DNA from 2 places in the Metapseudomonas phytobenefica genome. Region 1 is predicted to be linked to the other one. Evidence: predicted binding sites of a transcription regulator. Region 1 holds the regulator's gene; the other holds the start of a gene.
The links. The regulator sigma-54, encoded in region 1, starts transcription at its own class of promoters, with help from an activator protein. The targets are predictions, from matches to a motif close to ANTGGCATNNANNTTGCTNT.

Region 1 (4,080 bases):
GCTTCCTCGTCGCGGATGGCTTCGGCCAGGGAGCGGTTGTCGTTGGTCAGCGGGTGGCGCCGGCGCGTTTCCGAGAAGCGCTTGAGCAGTGTGTCGTGGTCGGCATCGAGGTAGAGCACGTCGCACTTGATGTGGCGATTGCGGGCCTCGGTGAGCAATTCGGGAAAGCGCTGCAGCTGGCTGGGCAGATTGCGTGCGTCGATGGAGACAGCGACCTGGGGCTCCAGCAGTTCGGTGTGCAGCAGGGCCCGTTCGGCCAGTTCGGGAAGCAGGCCGGCGGGCAGGTTGTCGATGCAGTAGAAGCCGTGGTCCTCAAGAACATCGAGGGCGGTGCTCTTGCCCGACCCGGAGCGGCCGCTGACGATGACCAGGCGCATGGAGAAGCCCTAGTGTCCGCTCTGCACGTCCACTACCACCTGGTAGAGGCTGGTGCTGTCGGAAGCCTGGCGCAGGCGTTCGCGCACATCGCCGCGGTCCAGCATGCTGGCGATCTGGCGGAGCAGTTCAAGGTGCTCATCGGTGGCGGCTTCCGGGACCAGCAGGACGAACAGCAGGTCAACCGGGGCGCCGTCGATGGCGTCGAAATCGACTGGAGCATCAAGGCGCAGCACGGCGCTGATGGGCGACGTACAGCCAGTGAGGCGGCAGTGGGGAATGGCGATGCCGTTGCCGAAACCGGTGGAACCGAGTTTCTCCCGGGCTACCAGGCTTTCGAAGATGTCCTGGTTGTCGAGGTCGGGAAGGTCGCGAGCGACCAGCTTGGCGATCTGTTCCAGTACGCGTTTCTTGCTGCCGCCCGGCACGTTCACGAGGGAACGGCCGGGGGTCAGGATTTGCTCGAGTCGGATCATGGAGGAGGGGTCAGCGGGCAGTGGCACCCTGCTGGCGGTTCAATTGCTTTTCCTTGTGCTTGATCAGTTGGCGATCGAGCTTGTCGGTAAGCAGGTCGATGGCAGCGTACATGTCTTCATGTTCCGCGTTGGCAACGACCTCGCCGCCGGCGACGTGCAAAGTGGCTTCGATTTTCTGTTTGAGTTTCTCGACCTGCATGATCACCTGAACATTGGTGATTCGGTCAAAGTGGCGCTCCAGACGGTCGAACTTCTCGACAACGTAGTTGCGCAGGGCGTCGGTCACATCCAGTTGATGTCCACTGATGTTGACTTGCATACCGCTTTCTCCTTATTGCCCGTGTATTTAGAAACAGGCTAACGGGCCTGCCACCGGAACACTTTGGCGTGGGTCAATTTCCGCGTCACATCAGTCGCTTGCGTTCGCTGGAAGGGGCAATCCCAAGGGATTCGCGATACTTGGCTACTGTGCGACGGGCCACTTGAATGCCCTGTGCTTCCAGTAAACCAGCGATCTTGCTGTCGCTCAATGGCTTTTTCGGATTTTCCGCTGCGACCAGTTTTTTGATGATGGCGCGGATTGCGGTAGACGAGCATTCGCCACCTTCCGAAGTACTTACGTGGCTGGAGAAGAAGTACTTCAGCTCGTAGATTCCACGGGGCGTATGCATGTATTTCTGGGTAGTCACGCGCGAGATGGTGGACTCGTGCATGCCCACGGCTTCGGCGATGTCGTGCAGGACCAGAGGCTTCATCGCCTCGTCGCCGTATTCGAGGAAGCCGCGCTGGTGCTCGACGATCTGGGTGGCGACCTTCATCAGTGTTTCGTTGCGGCTCTGCAGGCTCTTGATGAACCAGCGCGCTTCCTGAAGCTGATTGCGCATGAAGGTGTTGTCGGCGCTGGAGTCGGCGCGACGGACGAAGCCGGCGTAGTGCGGATTGACCCGCAGGCGCGGCACGGCTTCCTGATTCAGTTCCACCAGCCAGCGTTCGTTGTGCTTGCGGACGATGACATCCGGCACCACGTACTCGGGCTCGCTGGCTTCGATCTGGGAACCGGGGCGCGGATTCAGCCCCTGGATCAATTCGATGACCTGGCGCAGTTCATCTTCCTTGAGCTTCATGCGGCGCATCAGCTGGCTGTAGTCGCGACTGCCCAGCAGGTCGAGGAAGTCACCGGCCAGGCGCTGGGCCTCGGCCAGCCAGCGAGTGCCCGGAGGCAGCTGGCGCAGTTGCAGGAGCAGGCATTCGCGAAGGTCGCGAGCGCCAACGCCGGCGGGTTCGAATTGCTGGATGCGATGCAGGACAACTTCCACTTCGTCCAGCTCGATGCCGAGTTCCGGGTCGAAGGCTTCGACGATCTCGGAAAGGGACTCTTCGAGGTAGCCGTCGTTGTTGATGCAGTCGATCAGGGTTACCGCGATCAGGCGGTCGGTATCGGACATCGGCGCCAGGTTGAGTTGCCAGAGCAGGTGACTCTGCAGGCTCTCGCCAACCGAAGTGCGGGAGGTGAAGTCCCACTCGTCGTCGTCATTGCTCGGCAGGCTGCTGGCGCTGGTCTGGTAGACGTCTTCCCAGGCGGTATCGACGGGGAGTTCGCTGGGAATGCGCTCGTGCCATTCGCCATCTTCGATGGCTTCGGCATTGGTCTCGACGCTGGACTCCTGGAAGCTGGCTTCCTGGTTGCCGGAACTGGGTTGCTGATCGCCTTCGGCCATGGGGTCGGAGGTGTCGAAATCGTCGCCATCCTCCTGCCGTTCGAGCATCGGGTTGGACTCCAGCGCTTCCTGGATCTCCTGCTGGAGGTCCAGGGTGGAGAGTTGGAGCAGGCGAATGGCCTGTTGCAGCTGCGGGGTCATCGTCAGCTGCTGGCCCATCTTGAGGACTAGCGATGGTTTCATGGCAGAGGGCTTAGCACCTTATTCGCCGGCGCTTGCGCGCCATCCACTACAGGGCGCCGAAGCGCCACCAGGAAGCAAATTATATGCCTGACCTTGAAGGATTTTTCTAGCCCGCGCAACCGGTCTTGTAGGCGCGGTTGCGGGAGACTACAGGCGGAACTCGTGGCCCAGGTAGACTTCCTTTACCAACTGGTTGGCCAGGATGGCTTCCGCATCACCTTCGGCGATCAGTTGTCCGTCACTGACAATGTAGGCGGTCTCGCAGATGTCCAGGGTCTCGCGGACGTTGTGATCGGTGATGAGTACACCGATCCCTTTCGCCTTGAGGTGATGGATGATCTGCTTGATGTCGCCCACGGAAATCGGGTCCACGCCGGCGAAAGGTTCGTCCAGCAGGATGAATTTGGGGGCCGTGGCCAGCGCGCGGGCAATTTCCACACGACGGCGCTCACCACCCGACAGGCTCATGCCGAGGCTGTCGCGGATGTGGCTGATATGGAATTCCTGAAGCAGGTTTTCCAGTTCCTTGCGGCGTGCGGCGCGGTCGAGATCCTTGCGGGTCTCGAGGATCGCCATGATGTTGTCCGCCACACTGAGCTTGCGGAAGATCGAGGCTTCCTGCGGCAGATAGCCGATGCCGGCGCGGGCGCGGCCATGCATCGGCTGGTGGGTGACGTCCTGGTGGTCGATCAGGACGCGGCCCTGGTCGGCCTTGACCAGGCCCACGATCATGTAGAAGCAGGTGGTCTTGCCCGCGCCGTTGGGGCCGAGGAGGCCGACGATCTGACCGCTGTCGATTGACAGGCTGACGTCGCGGACCACCTGGCGGCTCTTGTAGCTCTTGGCCAGGTGCTGGGCTTTGAGGGTCGCCATTACTGTGCTTTCTGCTCTTTCTTCTTCGGCTGGATGACCATGTCGATCCGCGGACGCGGAGTGGTCACGTTACCGCCGGTGGCGCGGCCTGCGTTCACGATCTGGCGCTGGGTGTCGTAGACGATCTTCTCGCCTTCGAAGGTATTGCCTTCCTGTACGACCTTGGCCTGGTCGAGCAGGATGATGCGCTCGTTGGCGGCGAAGTACTGGATGGTCAGGCCGTAGGCCTTGACGATCTCCTTGTCGACCGCCGGCTTCTGCTCGTAGTACGCGGGCTTGCCGACCGAGGTGAAGACCTCGACGTCGCCGTTGGCGTCCTGGGTGATGGTGACGGTATCGCCGGTGATCTTGAGGGTGCCCTGGGTGATCACGACGTTGCCGCGGTAAACCGCGACGCCCTGCTTGTCATCGAGCTCGGCGCTGTCGGCTTGTACGCGAATCGGTTGGTCGCGGTC
Region 2 (4,080 bases), on a different contig from region 1:
CCTACGAGGCGGTGTTCGGTGCCTGTGGCGCCAAGGTCGTGCCGGTGCCGGTGCGCTCGGAGCACGGCTTCCGCATCCAGCCCGAGGACGTGGCCGCCGCCATCACCCCGCGTACCCGCGCGCTGGCCCTGAACAGCCCGCACAACCCCTCCGGCGCCAGTCTGCCGCGTTCCACCTGGAATGCCCTGGCCGAACTCTGCATCGCCCATGACCTGTGGATGATCTCTGACGAGGTCTACAGCGAACTGCTCTTCGAGGGCGAGCACGTCAGCCCGGCCAGCCTGCCGGGCATGGCCGAGCGCACGGCCACCATCAACAGCCTGTCCAAGTCCCACGCCATGACCGGCTGGCGCGTGGGCTGGGTGGTCGGTTCGCAGGAGCTGGCCGGGCACCTGGAAAACCTCGCCCTGTGCATGCTCTACGGCTCGCCGGACTTCGTTCAGGACGCCGCCTGTGTTGCGCTGGAGGCGCGCCTGCCGGAGCTGGATGCCATGCGCGAGGCCTATCGCCAGCGGCGTGACCTCGTGTGCGCCACCCTCGAAGGTTGCCCCGGCCTGCGCGCGCTGAAGCCGGACGGCGGCATGTTCGTGATGGTGGACATCCGTGAAACCGGCCTTTCCGCCCAGGACTTCGCCGACCGCCTGCTGGACGGTTACGGCGTCTCGGTGCTGGCCGGCGAGGCATTCGGGCCAAGCGCCGCGGGGCATATCCGCCTGGGGCTGGTGCTGGGCAGCGAACCGTTGCAGGAAGCCTGTCGACGCATCGCCCGCTGCGCGGCCGAGCTGCTTGAGCAGCGAGCGATCGCATGAATGAGGGTTGGCGCCGGGTGCGGAAATCCCCGCGTCGGGTCCGCTAATGTCCAGCGCCAATCCGTAGCACATCCCGTACAAGGAATTCCCATGAACGTACTGATCGTCCACGCCCACCCCGAGCCGCAATCCTTCACCAGCGCCCTGCGCGATCTGGCCGTGGAGACGCTGCAGGGGCAGGGCCACCAGGTGCAGGTCTCCGACCTCTACGCGATGAACTGGAACCCGGTGGCATCGGCTGCCGACTTCTCCGAACGGGCCAACCCGGACTACCTGGTCTACGCCCTGGAGCAGCGTGAAGGGGTCAAGGCCGGCAATATCGCGCCGGATATCCAGCGCGAGCTGGACAAGCTGCTCTGGGCCGACCTGCTGATTCTCAACTTCCCGCTCTACTGGTTCTCGGTTCCGGCCATCCTCAAGGGCTGGATCGATCGGGTGCTGGTGTCCGGCGTCTGCTATGGCGGCAAGCGTTTCTACGACCAGGGCGGCCTGGCCGGCAAGAAGGCGCTGGTGACCCTGACCCTGGGTGGCCGCGAGCACATGTTCGGTGAAGGCGCCATTCATGGCCCGCTGGAAGACATGCTGCGTCCGCTGCTGCGCGGCACCCTGGCCTATGTCGGTATGGACGTGCTGCCGCCCTTCGTGGCCTGGCACGTGCCCTATATCAGCAATGACGCGCGCGAGGATTTCCTGCGTGGCTACCAGGCCCGTCTGGAACAGCTGGAGCAGGATGCGCCGCTCGCCTTTCCGCGGCTGGAGCAGTTCGACGACAGGTTGTACCCACTGGCGCGATGAGTGCTGCATGGCCGCCTACGGGCGGCCTTCTTATTTCCCCGATCAACGCAAATTTGTAGGAGCGAGCTCTGCTCGCGAACGTCCCGAGCGCGATCATTCGCGAGCAAGCTCGCTCCTACCTGTTTTATCGCCCGATGCCCCGGCAAAGCGGCAACCAGCGGCAAGCTGCCCTTGCCGCTTTGCCGCCCGACCAGCGCCTGTTGCCGCTTCTTGCCGCGTGTTTTTCCTTCAAGACATTGAAAATAAAGGAAAAATTAAAGTGGCACGGCCTTTGCTGAATGTCAGGCAAGCAAAACCAGATTGCCACTGGCAAAGGTTCCGGACATGAGCATCAGTTTCGAAAAGGCCCTCGGCATCCATCAGCAAGCTCTAAGCTTCCGCGCCCAGCGTGGTGAGGTGCTGGCCAACAACATCGCCAACGCCGATACCCCGAACTACAAGGCTCGTGACCTGGACTTCGCCAGCGTGCTGGCCCAGCAGTCGGAGAAGGCCGCCCACGGCAGCTTCCAGGCCGCCCGGACCAACGAGCGCCACATTGCCGCCGAAGGTTTCGAGATCGCCGACGCCGCGCTGAAGTACCGCGTGCCGTTCCAGGCCGCCATCGACCAGAACACCGTCGACGCCCAGCTGGAGCAGGCGAACTACACCGAGAACGCCATGCAGTTCCAGGCCAGCTTCACCTTCCTCAACAGCAAGTTCAAAGGGCTGATGAACGCCCTGCGCGGCGAATAACGGAGAGTCCAGCCATGTCCCTGTCCAGCATCTTCAACATCGCCGGCACCGGCATGAGTGCCCAGAACACCCGGCTGAACACCATCTCCAGCAACATTGCCAACGCCGAAACGGTGTCCTCCAGCCTCGACCAGACCTACCGCGCCCGCCATCCGGTGTTCGCCACCGTGATGCAGGACAGCCTGGGCAATGGCGACCGTGGCTCGCTGTTCGCCGACCAGGACCAGTCCGGCGCCGGCGTCCAGGTGCTTGGCGTGATCGAAGACCAGAGCACCCTGACCCCGCGTTACGAGCCGAACCATCCGGCGGCCAATGCCGATGGCTACGTCTACTACCCGAATGTGAATGTGGTCGAGGAAATGGCCGACATGATTTCCGCCAGCCGGTCCTTCCAGACCAACGTGGAAATGATGAACACGGCCAAACAGATGATGCAGAAGGTGCTGACCCTGGGTCAGTGATAGCGCGCGAGGGAACAGCATGAGTGTCAGCAACGTAGCATCCACCGATGGCCAGTCGTTCCTCGACCAGTACGCCATCAAGAACGAGACATCCAGCAGCAAGGACCTCGGCAAGAACGAGTTCCTCGAACTGCTGGTCGCCCAGTTGAACAACCAGGACCCGCTGTCGCCCCAGGAGAACGGCGAGTTCATTGCCCAGCTGGCGCAGTTCAGCCAGGTGGAAGGCATCGAGAAACTGAACAGCAGCATGGGCTCGCTGCTGTCCGGCTACCAGTCTTCCCAGGCGCTGCAGGCCTCGTCCCTGGTGGGGCGCAAGGTCATCGTGCCGAGCGAGAAGGCGGTGGTGGATACCGCGGAAACTTTCAAGGCCAGCGCCAATCTGCCCATTTCCAGCAGCAACGTCTGGGTCAACGTCTACGACAACGCAGGCGCCCTGGTGAACCGCATCAACCTCGGCGAGCAGCCGGCCGGCAGCGTCAGCTTCATGTGGGACGGCAAGGACTCCAGCGGCAAGGTCATGCCGCCCGGCACCTACAAGTTCGAGGCGCAGGCCCAGTACGGCAGCGAAACCAAGGCCCTCTACACCATGCTGCCGGCCAACGTGGACAGCGTCACCCTGAGCCAGAACGGCGGCGAGCTGATGCTCAACCTCGCCGGCATCGGCAGCGTCGGCCTGTCCAAGGTCCAGGTCATCGGTCAGTAACCTCCCGGTCAAGAGCGCCGGGAAGCACCGGCAAAGGAGAGAGTAATGGCGTTCAACATCGGTCTCAGCGGTCTGCGCGCAGCGACCAGCGACCTCAACGTCACCGGCAACAACATTGCCAACGCCGGCACCGCAGGCTTCAAGCAGTCCCGTGCCGAGTTCGCCGACGTCTATGCCGCCTCGGTGCTCGGCACCGGCAAGAACGCGCAGGGCAGCGGCGTGGGCCTGGGTGACGTGTCCCAGCTGTTCAACCAGGGCAACATCAACTACACCCAGAACGCCCTGGACCTGGCCATCAATGGCAACGGCTTCTTCCAGACCAGCAACAACGGCGAGATCAGCTACACCCGCGCCGGTTACTTCGGTACCGACCGCCTCGGCTACATCGTCAACAACTTCGGCTATCGCCTGCAGGGCTACGGCATCGATGGCAATGGCAATGTGCAGAACGGCGTCATCAGCGACCTGCAGATCCAGACCTCCAACCAGGCGCCCAAGGCCACCACCCAGGTCGCGCAGAAGTTCAACCTGAACTCCACCACCAAGGCGCCGACCAATACGCCGTTCGATCCGAGCGACC

Region 2: flgB (flagellar basal body rod protein FlgB) is a predicted target of sigma-54. The motif match lies at 1,863-1,882, and genes of this name have one in related genera.

What each region holds. Positions count from the first base shown of each region.
Region 1 covers NZ_JBHZGM010000001.1:369,003-373,082, reverse strand. The annotation lists gene rapZ (RNase adapter RapZ) at 1-377, opposite strand, end outside; gene ptsN (PTS IIA-like nitrogen regulatory protein PtsN) at 387-851, opposite strand; gene hpf (ribosome hibernation-promoting factor, HPF/YfiA family) at 862-1,170, opposite strand; gene ACFW0B_RS01730 (RNA polymerase factor sigma-54) at 1,256-2,752, opposite strand; gene lptB (LPS export ABC transporter ATP-binding protein) at 2,900-3,625, opposite strand; gene lptA (lipopolysaccharide transport periplasmic protein LptA) at 3,625-4,080, opposite strand, start outside.
Region 2 covers NZ_JBHZGM010000008.1:45,952-50,031, forward strand. The annotation lists gene ACFW0B_RS09155 (pyridoxal phosphate-dependent aminotransferase) at 1-809, shown strand, start outside; gene ACFW0B_RS09160 (NAD(P)H-dependent oxidoreductase) at 900-1,604, shown strand; gene flgB (flagellar basal body rod protein FlgB) at 1,929-2,336, shown strand; gene flgC (flagellar basal body rod protein FlgC) at 2,351-2,797, shown strand; gene flgD (flagellar hook assembly protein FlgD) at 2,817-3,500, shown strand; gene flgE (flagellar hook protein FlgE) at 3,546-4,080, shown strand, end outside.